2 regions of the Phyllobacterium sp. 01N428 genome follow, and region 2 is predicted to be linked to the other one. Evidence: riboswitches for the same ligand, from Rfam matches in the RefSeq annotation. Region 2 holds a riboswitch; the other holds the start of a gene.
What was found. A riboswitch is a leader RNA that binds a small molecule or an ion and turns the genes downstream of it on or off. The one in region 2 is predicted to bind S-adenosylmethionine.
Positions count from the first base shown of each region.

Region 1: another riboswitch for S-adenosylmethionine. It lies ahead of AC1DNI_RS14375 (homoserine O-succinyltransferase); the one in region 2 lies ahead of AC1DNI_RS04255 (O-succinylhomoserine sulfhydrylase).

Region 1 covers NZ_JBFTRH010000005.1:163,717-171,475, reverse strand. The annotation lists gene AC1DNI_RS14385 (L,D-transpeptidase) at 1-255, opposite strand, end outside; gene AC1DNI_RS14380 (helix-turn-helix transcriptional regulator) at 612-1,007, shown strand; gene AC1DNI_RS14375 (homoserine O-succinyltransferase) at 1,747-2,685, opposite strand; SAM-I-IV-variant riboswitch at 2,727-2,833, opposite strand; gene AC1DNI_RS14370 (YciI family protein) at 2,946-3,323, opposite strand; gene AC1DNI_RS14365 (hypothetical protein) at 3,385-3,531, opposite strand; gene AC1DNI_RS14360 (GFA family protein) at 3,921-4,364, shown strand; gene AC1DNI_RS14355 (hypothetical protein) at 4,700-4,891, opposite strand; gene AC1DNI_RS14350 (hypothetical protein) at 5,752-6,039, shown strand; partial or broken gene AC1DNI_RS14345 (amidase) at 6,107-7,507, opposite strand.
Region 2 covers NZ_JBFTRH010000001.1:888,298-896,056, reverse strand. The annotation lists gene AC1DNI_RS04260 (2'-deoxycytidine 5'-triphosphate deaminase) at 1-1,057, opposite strand, end outside; SAM riboswitch at 1,135-1,214, shown strand; gene AC1DNI_RS04255 (O-succinylhomoserine sulfhydrylase) at 1,278-2,471, shown strand; gene AC1DNI_RS04250 (MmcQ/YjbR family DNA-binding protein) at 2,479-2,817, opposite strand; gene apaG (Co2+/Mg2+ efflux protein ApaG) at 2,952-3,344, shown strand; gene AC1DNI_RS04240 (hypothetical protein) at 3,344-3,640, shown strand; gene AC1DNI_RS04235 (Hsp33 family molecular chaperone) at 3,653-4,648, opposite strand; gene argF (ornithine carbamoyltransferase) at 4,641-5,579, opposite strand; gene AC1DNI_RS04225 (acetylornithine transaminase) at 5,590-6,795, opposite strand; gene AC1DNI_RS04220 (GcrA family cell cycle regulator) at 7,299-7,759, shown strand, end outside.

The sequences.
Region 1 (7,759 bases), on a different contig from region 2:
CGGAAGTGAGTAAGGTCCTTCCTGCACCGCCGCATACATGACGTCGGGTGCGGTCACGGATTTGTCGACGCTGATTTGCGGGCGGATACCGCTGGTCGGGAGCGGGTCGATATTCATTTCGGGCAGTTCAAAAGTCGTTTGGGTGCAGCCCCCTACACCCGCCAATGCGAGCGAGCCGACGCCAATCAGAATTTGGCGCCTGGAAACACAGTGCGATTTAGTCTCGGTTGTGAATGCGTCGTTGCTCTGGGACACTGCAGTACTCGCTTACAAGCCGGTGCATTTAAGCTCTGACTGTATGGAAATGTGGTTTACAAATAGTGAAGTCGATAGCGTCACTTGACATGGGCGTCAGTTGACAGCTGTCAACTTCATGTCACCAAAGCGCAGCGTTGACAGCTGTCAACACGGTACGTCCCGACATAGATCTAAGGTCGAATTTTGAAATTTGCTCGGCTGATTTAAGGTTTGCACAATCACTCGTTTTACTTAATTCGATTTCAACATCCGGTTGCACTCGCCGATCTGCGAATCTCAACACTCAATAAGAGTTATCAAGAATGATAGATGACACGGCCCTCTTTGGTTCCGCGCCCTCCCATTCAGGCCAAATGGATGAACCAACGCCTACGAGCGCAAGCGCGGTCCCGGCCAAAAGTCCTTCGCAGCAATTCGCTGCCGCGGAGGACTTCATTCGCAATAATCTTCTTCAGCCTATCAATCTGTCCGATATCGCCAGCGCGGTCGGTGTAAACACCCGGTCATTGCAACGCCTGTTCCGCAAGCTGAAGGGGGTAACGCCTATGAAGGTGCTGCTGGATTGCCGTATCGAGGCGGCTCGAAAGATCATCGAGAATGGGGACGCAATGTCTGTCAGGGAGCTCGCCGCCCGCTTTCACTTTGCCAATCCAGGCCGTTTCTCGAAGCTTTACCGCGAGACATTTGACTGCACGCCTTCGCAGGACATTCGCCTGTATCGCCCTGTTGATGCGGCTGGGACGGATTGAACCAAGTTAGGGCGCCACACGGCGCCCGAGCAAGACAGTACCCCGCACAGAAAACAGGGGGAGCGCCGCTGGCGGGCAAAGATGCCAGCGGCGCCCTCGGGGTCACAAGGTCGGGAGGTGGACTCTGCCTTGCACAGCCTGATGGTACAGATCCAACTCCAATCAACAATCACCCCGGCGGGGGAAGTGGATAACGGGGAGATCGACAATAAACGCTTGGCGTCAGAGACCACGCTTGCTGAGATGTCCCTAAGTTGGAGCTAGTCAAGTACCCGCTCACGTTCAACGCAGCTTGCGACACCGACTTCGCGTCGCGTGTGGTGACGGAAGTTCTGACGAGCTAGACTATCCGGTAACCAGGCGACGGGCTGCAACAGGGTGGCCAGCCGCACGAGCGAAACTTGGACACGGTTGATCCAATTTCCAACCGACTTCCGGAACGTCGATTGCAGTCGTCGGCATCAATGGGACACGGACGTCGGGGAGGGCGTGCGAGATTCCGTTTCTCATGCCCGATGAAGGGTGCGAGGTGGTGCGCATCGGGAACAAGCGCGGAACCTTCGGGTTTCCGCTTCCACTATCATGATCCCGGCATCCGGACGGCCTAGATTCTAATACGAAATCAGGCTGGACGGGCAAATGGCATCAAGGTCGACCGGAAGCTAAATACAAATAAGCTTCAGTATCATTTACATAAGTCAAAGAATCCGCGCATAAAGCAGCGACATTCCTTATCGCGTCAGCCTGCCAGTTGTCGCGGTATCATGCCTATGTCGTCCACGTGGAAAGGCGTGGTTTGATAGATCTCATTGATCCAATTGCCGAAAAGCAGATGGGCGGCGCTGCGCCACCGGTTCGCCGGCTTTCGTGACGAGTCGTCATCGGGAAAGTAGTTGCGCGGCAGCGGCATTGACGGTGCGTTTGCGAGATCGCGGAAATACTCGTCGCCAAGCGAGTTCGTGTCATATTCGAGGTGGTTGAACATGTGCAGCGACCGGCAGGAGGGATCATCGACCAGACCTAGCCCCGTCTCCTCTCCCTCAAGTAGCACCTCTATGCCGCGCCCCTGTGGGATGTCGTCGCGCCGAACCTCCGTCCATCGCGACACGGGCATAAGCACGTCATCAGAGAAACCGCGCAAATATGGCGAAGCGGGCGCGAGGTTGCCGTGGTTGAAGATGCCGAAAGCCTTTGCCGACAAATGGTGCTTCGGGATGCCGTGAAAATGCCAAAGTGCAGCTTGGGCTGCCCAGCAGATAGTCAGGCAGTGATGGACATGCGACTGCGTCCAATCGAAAATGTGGCGGAGCTCATCCCAATATTGCACGTCTTCAAAGGCCAGATGCTCGACCGGCGCGCCGGTAATGATAAATCCGTCAAACCGCTCGGCACGGACTTGCTCCCAGGCACGGTAGAATGATGCCATGTGCGTGACCGGCGTGTTGCGCGCCACGTAATTGGTTATCCTAACGAGGGTGAGTTCGATCTGCAGCGGCGTTGCGCCGACCAGCCTTGCGATCTGCGTTTCCGTGCTGATCTTGTTCGGCATCAGATTGAGCAATCCGATCCGCAGTGGCCTTATATCCTGACGCACCGCGTCCCGTTCGCGCATGATATTGACGCCTTCGGCTTCGAGCTGGCGGCGTGCGGGCAAATCGTCGGGGATCTTTATCGGCATTATCGCGCGTTCCTGTTGGTTCGCTGGACAGACGCCGGTAGCTAAATCCGTATAATTGCCGGTTCGGCCACATCCTCCCTAACGGAAGTACCACCTTGCCCGGAGCGCAGGTTGGCGTTGGGCGTCAACCCAACTCTTGATGTCGAAGCCACTTCTACGCAGACGATCACAACTTCGCAAGTCTCTTCTGTACGGTGTCCGGCGTTTGCGGAGGTTCTGCCGCCTTCAAAGCGAAAAAACGTCTTTACCGGGAGCGCCAATCAATCGCCGTCCGTTAGCGTCGCCCCTGACTGGTAGAGCAAGACCGGGCGGATTTCATAGACGGCAGTCGGGTTGGCACGGCGCAAGTCGCGGGCAATGGCGATCGCCCCCTCAATTGCAGGGCACTCAACAACATAGAAGCCAAGCAATTGCTCCTTTGTTTCTGTAAACGGCCCGTCAGTGACGATACCGGCTCCCTTGCCGCGCAATGTGACAGCGCGCCGGGTCGGCCCAAGGCGGGCCGCCGGGCCCAGGCTCTTTTCCTTTACAAGGCGGTCGCCGATTTCCAGAAGTTCGGCCATCAACGATGCGTCCTCCTCTTTCGACCATGATTCGACAATCTCTTCCTCGTGATAGGCCAAGATGGCGTAGAACATGAACTGCGTCCCTCTTTTCAGACCATGATGACAGAAAAAATCGGCGGCGATCGTCCGATTGCTATTTCTGGCGCGCAGCCGATCCGACAAGCCATACGATGAGGGATAGCAGTCCGGCTCCGACCGCTGCCCCTCCGAGAAGCTCGACAAGATATCCTGTTGCGGGAACGCTTCGCGCCCTGCCGGTATAGAGTATCCATATGGCCATCAGCAGGCATCCAAGTATAGCGCCCCACATAGCAGATCTCGTTAAACTGAGTTTCCTCATCATTTCTCCGGAAAGGCGTTAGAGGAAGCGGACGTTCGCCTTGGCTATGCTGGACGATCAAACAAGGCATGCCAAATGAGTGGTACGCCAAAATAGATTATCGCGGCCGCAATGAAAACCAAAGCAAAGATAAACCAGGCTCTGACACTGCTCTTCATATGGATTCCCCCGACGTGGTGCATGTTGCCAAGCGGCCGTCAAAATAATGCTACACCATCGCGAGACCAAATCTTTATTCGCTTGGTCCCAATTCTTGGCAATCGATCCAAAATGTATAAATGCAAATTAACCGACGCGGAACTAAATTTCAGGCAATTGGTTCGAAATGAATGACACAAAGGCTGGAAACGTGCGCCTGCTTTTGCGGGCAAGTCACCGCCGAAGCCGAGGGCGAACCGTTCTGGATCTGCTACGATCACGACGATGATTGTCGCCGCGCGATCGGATCACCGCTGACGATCTGGGTGGGTTACAAAACGGCACAATTTCGCTTTACGCATGAGCCACCAAAGACCTTCTCAAGAACGAGTGGGGTAGTGCGCAGCTTCTGCGGTACCTGTGGCACCTCAATCGGGTATGAGGATGAGGGCATAGCCGGCGAGATATATTTGACGATCGGCTTCTTCGATCATCCTGAACATTTCGCCCCCGCTGCGCATGCCTATTGGCAGTTGAAGCTTCCCTGGATTGCCTTCGACGATACCTTGCCAAGAATAGATCAGTACTCGCGACCGCGCGACGCGGCCTATGGCACGCCGCGTGATCGGAAGTGAGAGAACACACTCCAGGAAGCGAGTGGGTAGGGCAGGGGGCTTTTTAGTGGGGGCTGCAAATCAGCGATTGGCTTATTCCGCGGGACAAAGCTTTTTGATGGCCTGAGCTTTCCCGTTGAGCTTGGCAGATTGCCTGCGCTTCATCATATCGAATGCGATTATGGCGCCCAATAAGACGGGGCCGCCTAGAACGATGAAATACCATAGGTATAGCGTCATCGGTTTCCTTCATTTGTGACAGGAGATTGATTGCAGTCGAAAGAAATGTCTTGCCTGCAAGGCCATAGGATTGTGCCCTTTTTAGCGTGAGCAAAAGGGGCTCGAAAAAAATGTGGTTAACGGCGACTCTTTCGCGCGCTGACCGAAGCATTGATCCGCTCGCAATCACCGTTGAATTTGATGATCAACTGTTCGGCATCATCCCTGTTGAGGTTAAACGCTTCCATGAGGTGATCGACAGTGTAGGTTTCTCCGATTTTGCCCGGAGGGCGGTTCTTCCATGTGGAAGTCGTCTTATCGTTGGTCATCTGTTTTCCTCGCATGTGAATGGCTGTCTCTTATGAGCGGAATGCCATCTCCGCCTTGAGCATCGCGCCTGGCGTCGGTCAGCATGGCCTCTCTCTCGCCGCGCGATCTGTGGCGCATCGATTTGATCGATTTATTTGAAATCCGAAACTGTCCGCAGGTTGGGCAGAAGAATTCAACGAAATCGCCGTCTCGGGGTAGCACTTCATGAACAGGTTCATCGGAAATAGGGCAATTATAATAGGTTTTTAGCATATATCCTCCGTTGAGCAGTATACACCCTCCATCAGTATTCACCTAAGAAACCGCGCCCCTTCCAAAATTACGTGTTGATGTTGAATATCCGGCTTTTTGCACCCTTCAAGACGGAAGGAAGTAAACGCTCGCGCCCAGGAACACGATCAGGATCAGGGCAAAAGCGGCAATCCGGAGATACCAGGCTCTATTATTGTTCATGCCGATCGATCATCTCATATGCTGGCGTAAAATGAAAAACAGCCACACTCCGACAATGAGAGCCATCGCAGTCAGGGCATAGAAGAGCCAGCCGCCTGAAAACATATCTGCCGCAATCGTCGTCATTAGAACCGTAAATGATTAATGGTTCAGTGAGGGAACGCGGGCCAAACCTGTCTGTTCCATGGGACGCAGGCGATAGAGACAAATGCTGCGGTATCGCCACATTTGCAAGTAATGCATCGTTCGGAAAGAGGTGGAGTATGAAGATGCCGGGAGTGAGCGGCAGCGATTACGGGACTATCAACAGCAAATACGATAGTGTTGCACTACGGAATACCCGCGTCGGCCACCAAATGGGAGGCTTCGTACACAGCATAGACCCATGAAATGAGGAATTCGAACGATGCGCAATGCAGTTACAAATTCAAACGACACGTTTTCTAAGCAACTTTCACGGAGCCGTATCCTGCTGATCGTGGTTCCGCTCATGGTGCTCGCATCGTGTGCTTCTTCCGAAAAAAAGTGGGTCCATAGCGAGGCTCCGGCGACTCCGGCAGACAATGATATGGTGCAGTGCAAATACCAGGCCGCGAGTGCAACGGCTTCCTTGGCTTCCGATAGTTCTGCCAGACGGAAGGAAGAAGCCAATCTGATCAATAGCTGCATGCAGGCAAAGGGATACAAACAGTAATCACCCGTCGGTGTGCAACTATAGGCCTGGCGCCCAAGACCTGGCTTTCGGACTGACATCCATAAAATCAAACGTGGCGCGGCGGTCGTGGGTCTATCGGCGTCGGTGGATGAAGGTCCAAAAGGAGTTCCAGTGCACGGGCGGCAGCAAGTACCTGTCCCTCGGCGCGGGTGCGGCCGACGATCTGTAGTCCGACCGGACGTCCATCTTTGGTGAACCCGCAAGGCAGGCTGAGCGCCGGCGCTGCTGTCAGGGAAATTGCGTAGGCTATTGCCAGCCATTCGAAATAATTAGGAAAGGCATAGCCGGCACATTCCTTCACCTATCTGTCGCTGGCAGGATACGCGGCAACGATCGTGGCCGGACAAAGAAGGAGGTCATAAGTCTCGAAAAAGGCATGCATCCTTCGGTAAATCGCCGCGCGATTGTTTTCCGCTCGTACGATATCTGCCATCGAATAGCTGAGCCCCTTTTCAATATTCCATACGACTTCCGGCTTCATTTTGTCCCGATGTGGTTCCAGAAGCGCGCCGTAACTTATGGCAAAGGCCATGCCGCGCAGGACGCTGAACGTGTCATGGGCCTCCGAGAGATCGGGATGCGCCTCTTCAACATGCGTGCCAATTGCCGCCAAGCTTGCAGCTGCTGCGCGACAGATCGAGGCGACCTCCGAGTCAACGGGCGTAATGCCAAGATCGGCGGAAAAGGCCACCCGCGCCGGCCGCCAGCCGGAGCGCGCTGCGGCAAGGAAGCTTTCGGTCCGCGGTAACGACAGAGGATCAGCAGGGCTATCGCCGGTCATCGCATCCAGCAAAAGCGCTGTGTCTTCGACGTTGCGAGCCATAGGGCCGTTGACGCTCAGCAGTTCATCGATCTTGAATCTCGCATTGCGAAGAACGCGGCCCGGGCTTGGGCGCAGCCCAACTACCCCGCAGAAGCTGGCGGGATTGCGCAAGCTGCCTCCAAGGTCGGAGCCTTGCGCGACCCAGGCCATGCCAGTGGCAAGAGCAACGGCGGCTCCACCCGAGGAGCCTGCAGCGGACAGGTCGGTATTCCAGGGGTTCAATGTTGTCCCGAAGACGTCGTTGAATGTATTGCCACCAGCACCAAATTCTGGGGTGTTCGACTTGGCGTAGACAACACCGCCCTCGGCCTCCAGCCTCTCGACAAGAATGTCGGATTGTTCGGGAATATGGTCTGCAAATATTGTCGAGCCATAGGTGCTGCGAGCGCCGGAAACGTCTGTCAGGTCCTTGATTGGCACAGGCAGTCCCGCCAAACGACCGCGGCACCCGAGAGGCTGTTGGAGCAGGCGACGGGCTCGATCGCGGGCGCGATCGAAACAAAGGATCGGAAGTGCGTTGACGACGTTCTCGACGGCGGCAATGCGAACCTCAAGTGCATCGAGACAGTCGAGCGGCGTTACCTCACCGCCATTTAACAGATCGACCACCTCGCAGGCAGACATGCCCGTTAGACCAATATCGCCTGCCACGACGCTATTCTCCGATGGAACGTGTCCAAGCGAAAACACTATACCAGTGTTTGGTGTGGTGTGTCGCAAAAATAGGCATGCCGGACGCGCTCTAGCGGGTCTGGTAGCGCTCGGTGCGGCGAAGCCCCCGAGTTGAGCATTTGTTACATGGTCGTCGGCGCGTGCCCCGGTGCATTACTGTTTCATCCCACTTGACTTGCTCGGGCAATTTGTTCTCTTTTCGTT
Region 2 (7,759 bases):
CCTGGTAGTTGGAGCCGAGATCAGTTCCATAGAGGGCGCGCGGGCGCTCCAGCATATGCTCGTAGATCAGGCGTCCGACGATTTGTCCGTGTTCGAGAATGAACGGCACTTCATGGCTGCGCACTTCGAGCACCGCGCGGCTGCCGGTGCCACCCGCCGCCGTGTGGCCGAAGCCCGGATCGAAGAAACCGGCATAGTGCACGCGGAATTCGCCCACCAGCGGGTCGAACGGCGTCATCTCGGCGGCATAGAGCGGCGGCACGTGAACCGCTTCGCGCGAGACGAGGATATAGAACTCATCGGGATCGAGCACGAGTTCCCGGGCGCCGCGATCATGGATCGGCTCCCAGAAGTCGAAGAGATCGTGGACGCCGCGCCGGTCGACATCGACGACACTTGTATGATGCTTGCCGCGATAGCCGACAAGGCCATTCTGGTCGCCGGTCAGGTCGATTGAAAGGGCAATGCCACCCCCGGAAATATTGGGGGTTTCGGAGGCAACGAGCGTCTCGGCGGCGTGAAGTTCCGCAAGCTCTGTTTCCTCCAGTTGCGCGCGCCCGGTCCGGAAGCGGATCTGCGACAGGCGCGAGCCGGTGCGGGCAACGATCGGAAAGGTGCGCGGGCTGACTTCAAGGTAAAGCGGGCCATGGTAGCCGGCCGGAACCTTGTCGAACTCCTGCGCGCCATCGACGATGACCCGTGTGAAGATATCGAGGCGCCCGGTCGAACTCTTCGGATTGGCGGAGGCTGAAACCTCGCCAGGCAGCGCCAGGCTTTCAAGGAGCGGAACGATATAGACGCAGCCGGTCTCGAGGACCGCGCCCTCGGTCAGATCGATTTCGTGCAGTTTCAGGCGGTCGAGCTTGTCGATGACCGGCGTGCCCGGGCCCGGCATGAAGCTCGCGCGTACGCGGTAGGCGCGCTTGCCGAGGCGCAGATCGAGGCTCGCAGGCTGGATCTGGTCGACGTCGAATTCGCGCTCGGTCTTGAGTGCTCGCGCCTCAAACAGCGCCCTGATGCCGCTATCGGCCAATATGCCCGCTTCTCGTCTCGCCATGTCGACCATCCATACAAAGAGACGAAAAGCTTTAGCGCCTCACCCGATTGACGCAAGCGGCCAAGAGGATTAAAGCACTTTTATCCCGTGGTGATTTGGCCGGCCGGCTTGCAGCCACGTAAAATAATTTGCTAAAAGAGGCCCGGTCTCGTCCGGCCTTTTTGCGATACCCGCAAGGCCGGTTTTTTATTGGCCAGTTTTCTGGCAGATTGAGACAGCGATGACCAAGGATACCACCCGCAAACTGCGTCCCGCCACCCAGCTCGTCCATGCCGGCACCCTGCGTTCCGGCTTCGGGGAAACCTCCGAAGCCCTGTTCCTGACGCAAGGCTTCGTTTACCCGTCCGCAGAAGCGGCCGAGGCGCGTTTCAAGGGCGAAGAGCCCGGATTCATCTATTCGCGCTATGCCAATCCCACGACCGACATGTTCGAAAAGCGCATGTGCGCCCTTGAAGGCGCGGAAGATGCGCGCGCCACCGCTTCGGGGATGGCCGCCGTTGCTGCCGCAATCCTCTGCCAGGTGCGAGCCGGTGACCACGTGCTTGCCGCACGGGCGATGTTCGGCTCCTGTCGCTACATCATCGAGACCATGCTGCCGCGCTATGGCGTTGACTTCACGCTGATCGACGGCTCCAGGATCGAGAATTGGGAAAAGGCGGTTCGCCCCAACACCAAGGTGATGTTCCTCGAAAGCCCGACCAATCCGACGCTCGAAGTCATCGATATTGCAGCCGTCGCCAGGGTCGCGAACTCCGTTGGCGCCAAGCTGATCGTCGACAATGTGTTCGCAACGCCGCTCTTTCAAAAGCCGCTCGAACTCGGCGCCCACATCGTCATCTATTCGACGACCAAGCATATTGACGGCCACGGCCGCTGCCTCGGCGGCATGATCCTATCGGACAAGCAGTGGATCGACGAAAACCTGCACGAATATTTCCGCCACACGGGACCCGGGCTTAGCCCGTTCAATTCCTGGGTCATGCTGAAGGGGCTCGAAACGCTTGCCGTGCGCGTACACCAGCAGACGAACAATGCAGCCAAGATTGCCGACTTCCTTGCCGGACATCAGGCCGTCTCGAAAGTGCTTTATCCCGGCCGCGCCGATCACCCGCAGGCAGATATCGTCGCCAAGCAGATGAGCGGTGGCTCGACGCTGATCGCCTTCGAGGTCAAGGGCGGCAAGAAGGCTACGTTTGCGGTCGAAAATGCACTGGAGATCATCCAGATCTCCAACAATCTCGGCGATTCAAAGAGCCTTATCACCCACCCGACAACGACGACGCACAAGAACCTGACGGACGAGGCCCGTGCCGAGCTCGGCATATCCGATGGACTGCTGCGGCTTTCCGTCGGTCTCGAAGACGTCGATGATCTCATCGACGATCTCGATACGGCACTGAACGCATCGCGCTAGGGCCTGGCTATAGCTGGTGGCGCACCGACACTGATTTTGGCGCGGCCTTCCGCCACGCCATGGCCATGGCATGGCGCACGACATCTGGCTCGGCCATGGCGAGGATGACAAAGGTCGCACCTTTCTCGCCCCAGCCGCCCGGCACCTGTTCGAACATGTCTGCAGAGGTCTCGCGCATCATGGCCTGGTCGTCTCGCGTCAGCATCAGAACCCCGCGCTGCTTTTCCGGACGCAAGGTGGCGAAGATTTTGTTGCTCACACGAAAATCGGTTGTGCCAAAGTGGCTGCGTTGCGTGCTTTCCGGAAATGAGTGCGCCATGGCGGCGAAGGCTTCCAGGGTCATCATGACTGGCTCCTTTTGCATCCCCGATCCTACCAAATGAACCGTGACCGACGAAGGTTTTAGTTCGATCCGTGACCAGTAATGGTTGACGCATCGGCCGTGAGTGGCGATATCAAGGAGTGAAATCGAGAGCAGGCATGTACAAGGCGACAACGCGCGATATCGAAGTGACGGTCGAGCCGTTCTATCTGGAGGATCAATCCAACCCGGAGGAAAATCGCTATGTCTGGGGCTACCGGATAACCATTGCCAATGACTCGGACCTGACGGTGCAATTGCGCGCCCGCTACTGGAGGATCACCGATGGCAACGGCCATATCGAGGAGGTCCGCGGACCGGGCGTCATCGGCGAGCAACCCATTCTCGATCCGGGCGACTCCTTCCAATATTCATCCGGCTGTCCGCTGACGACGACATCAGGGGTCATGGTCGGGCGCTATTCGATGCAGACAACGTCAGGCGAGCGCTTCGATATCGAAATTCCGGCCTTCTCGCTCGACCTTCCCGATCAATTGCGGACCTTGAACTGATGGCCGAAACCGAACGCACCAACGCGCCCTATCTGAAGGCCCTCACCTGCTCCGCTATCGTCTTCGCACTGGCGATCGGCGCCTATTTCCTCGGCTATACCCTACCGAGTTTCACCAGCGCCTCCGACGCGGCCAGCCGATTGTTCGGCCTTGCCCTGGTCCCCGGACTGATTGTCGGCCTGTTTGCCAAGAAATCGCCAAAGCCATGGCCGTTATGGCTGATTATCGGCGGGTTCGTCGTTGTTCTGATCGCCGTCACCGTCATCCATGAAATGACGGCTTCGATGCGGGTCTGACCGCCGGATCGGTCAGTTTTTCGGCAGGAACTCGCCCGGATCGAACTCGTAGTGCGTCGAGCAGAATTCGCAGGTGACGCTGATCTTGCCGTCTTCGATACTGTCCTCGATCTCTTCGGCCGTGAAGCCTGAGAGCACGCCGGCAATCTTCTCGCGCGAACAGGAGCAGTCGTCGTTGACGCGGACCGCATCGAAGACGCGGACGCCGCGCTCGTGGAACAGCCGATAGAGCAGACGTTCCGCGCCAACCTGCGGATCGGTCAGTTCAGAGCTCTCGATCGTCGCGACCAGCGCCTTGATTTCGGCCCAGTCGTCATCCTCGAAAAACTCGTCCTCCTCATTGCTCGGCGCATCGCCGGCCGGCAGGTCCCGCTGGCGCATGCGAAGCTCGGATTCCGGCAGGAACTGCACGATGAGACCGCCGGCGCGCCATTGTTCGACAGGCTTGCCGTCCGGGCCTCGCTCCACGAGCTTGGCGACGGAGAGGCGCACATCGGTCGGAATCTGCTCCGACTGGCGGAAGTAGGTCTTGGCAATCTCTTCGAGGTTCGAGCCGTCGAGTGCGACGATGCCCTGGTAGCGTTGTGTGTATTCGCCCTGGTCCACGGTCAGCGCGAGCGTGCCGCTGCCGATCAATTCCTCCTGGGCGGTACGGTGCTCGGCAATCGCCTCCGCCAGACGTTCCTCGTCGTAGCGCGCATAGGCGCGCACGGAATTTGGCGTGCGGAAATCGACGACCAGCATGTCGACGGGGCCATCCGACTGCGACTGGAAGATGAACTTGCCGTCGAACTTCAGCGAGGTACCAAGCAGCACGGTCAAAACGATGGCTTCGGCGAGCAGCTTTGCAACGGGTTCGGGATAGTCGTGGCGATTGAGGATCTCATCGAGCGTCGGCCCCAATTGCACCGCACGGCCGCGGGCATCGAGATCCGCAACCTGAAACGGCACAACGGCGTCGTCGCCGGCAAATACATATTCGTCGGAACGAATTCCGGTATCAGACACTGGAACGTCCTCCTTCAAGACACCATGCGAGAATTGCCTTCTGCGCGTGCAGCCGGTTTTCCGCCTCATCAAAGACCACCGAATGCGGTCCGTCGATGACGGAGTCGGTTACCTCTTCGCCGCGATGCGCGGGCAGGCAGTGCATGAACAGAGCGTCGGGATTGGCATGCTGCATCAATGCATCGTTGACCTGATAGGGCATGAACACGTTATGGCCGCGGGCACGCCCTTCCTGTCCCATCGACACCCAGGTGTCGGTGACGATGCAATCGACGTCCTTGACCGCAGCGACCGGGTCGGTGGTTAGCTTGATCTTGCCGCCGGCGCCGCGGGCCCAGTCAAGATATTTGCTGCTGGGTTCGCTGCCATCCGGCGTTGCGATATTGAGATTGAAATCGAAACGGGCTGCCGCCTCGACCAGCGAGTGCAGTACATTGTTGCCGTCGCCCGTCCAGGCGAACGTCTTGCCCTGCACCGGCCCGCGATGTTCCTCGAACGTCATGATATCCGCCATGATCTGGCAGGGATGCGTGTCATCCGTCAAAGCATTGATGACGGGCACCGTGGCGTTTTGCGCCATTTCGGTCAGGCGGTCATGCGTCGTCGTGCGCATCATGATGATGTCGACATAGCGCGATAGCACCTTTGCCGTATCGGCAATGGTTTCGCTGCGGCCAAGCTGCATCTCCGAACCGGTCAGCATGATGGTTTCGCCGCCGAGCTGGCGCATGCCGACATCGAAGGAAACGCGTGTGCGCGTCGACGGCTTGTCGAAGATCATAGCCAATACTTTGCCGGCAAATGGCTTTTCGATATTGCCGGCTTTCAGCCGTGTCTTGCGTTCGCGGGCGTCGTCAAGGATCGTGCGCAGATCGCCGGACGAGAGCGCTGAAAGGTCGGTAAAATGCCGGAGGTCCTGCTTGATTGTCATGGCTGGCCCCTCACGCGCTCTTCTGTCTGGCGGCAACCGAAAGGCGTTCGGCCGCGGTCTCGATGCGTGAAAGCGCCTCGCGCGCCTCTTCTTCAGATGCAACCAGAGGTGGAAGCAGGCGAATGACGTTGTCACCGGCGCCGACCGTCAGAAAATGCTCGTCGCGCAATGCCTGGACCAGCGTCGTATTGGGCACGACGCTTTTAAGGCCAATCAAGAGGCCGCGGCCGCGCACTTCCGAAATTACGGCCGGATAGCGGTCGGCAATGGACGCAAGGCCCTGCTTCATCGTGAGGGCAATCTTCTGGACGTGTTCGAGGAAGCCCTCCTCCAGGATGACGTCGAGCACGGCGTTGCCGACGGCCATGGCAAGCGGATTGCCGCCGTAGGTCGTCCCATGAACCCCCGCGGTCATGCCCTTTGCGGCTTCGGCCGTGGCAAGGCAGGCGCCAAGCGGAAAGCCGCCGCCGATGCCCTTTGCGACCGCCATGATATCCGGCCTGATGCCCGACCACTCATGGGCGAACAGCTTGCCGGTTCGACCGACGCCGGTCTGCACTTCATCGAGGATCAGCAAAATACCCTCATCGTCGCAGAGCTTGCGCAGAGCGCGCAGATCTTCATCCGGGACGGGGCGTACGCCGCCCTCTCCCTGGATCGGCTCGATCAAGATGGCAGCCGTCTCCGGCCCGATGGCAGCCTTCAAGGCCTTTTCGTCACCGAAAGGCACCTGGTCGAAACCCTCGACCTTGGGTCCAAAACCTTCAAGGTATTTTTCCTGGCCGCCAGCCGCGATCGTTGCCAGCGTGCGGCCATGGAACGCGCCTTCGAAGGTGATGATGCGAAACCGTTCGGGATTGCCGTTGACATAGTGGTAGCGCCGCGCGGTCTTGATCGCGCATTCAAGCGCTTCCGCACCGGAATTGGTAAAGAACACCTTGTCGGCGAAAGTCGCGTCGACAAGACGCTGGCCGAGACGGCGCTGGCCGGGGATCTCGTAGACGTTGGAGACGTGCCACAGTTTTTCGCCCTGGCTCTTCAGCGCTTCGACGAGATGGGGATGCGAATGGCCGAGCGAATTAACGGCAATGCCTGCGGCGAAGTCGAGATAGCGCTCGCCGGTTTCGGTCACCAGCCACACACCCTCACCTCGCTCAAAGCGCAGATCCGCACGAGCAAAAGTGTCGTAAAGCGGTTGCGCGATTGCGTCCGTCATATCGTTACGGGCCTCCAATACCCTGTTTGCCGAAACTGCTGATTACAAAGAAGAAACGGCCGTGTTGAAATCAAAAAGCCGCCCCACAATGCCATTTTGAGGGCGGCCATATGCCAGTAATATCGTCATTCGAACCCCAATTGTCAAATGAACACTTTTGATCCCATTCATCACCAACACGAACCGGATGAGCCGATCCATTAACTACAACTTCTGCGCGTATTCGCTGGAATATTTGCCACCGACTCTGCAATTCGTCATTTCTGCAACAGTCTATCGCGCAAGTTGGGGAAAACCCAAAAAAGCACCCCTGGGATCGGCGCCCGACTCTTGTCACAGAGTCATCGCATATTGTAGCTTGGTAATCGAAAAAGCTAGATTTCGTACGGCGTCCTCGTCATCTGAATAGATATGGTATCGAACCAATCTGGAGCAATCCAGATGCGAGGAAGGATTCAGTCCGGAGTCTACATAAACAAGCCCCATATGGAGCTAGGAAAACGATGAACTGGACAGATGAGCGCGTAGAACAGCTGAAGAAACTTTGGGCCGAAGGTCTGAGTGCAAGCCAGATCGCAGCACAGCTGGGCGGTGTCAGCCGCAATGCGGTCATCGGCAAGGTTCACAGGCTGAAGCTGTCCGGGCGGGGCAAGACCACGTCCACCCAGACACGCAGCAAGAAGATCAACACGGGGTCATCCGGCGCGCGCAGCGGCGGTTCGTCGGGGCATGTCGCGACCCGCGTCGTCAGCCGCAGCATCGGCGCGACCGCTTTGCAGACCGAATACAGCACGGAACTCGTGCCGGTCATGAAGACTGTCACGGATGTCGTCGTGCCGATCTCGAGGCGCCTCGAACTGGTGCAGCTCAACGAGCGCACCTGCAAATGGCCGATGGGAGATCCGCTGCAGCCGGACTTCAATTTCTGCGGCAACGATGTCGGCGAGTCCGGGCCCTATTGCGG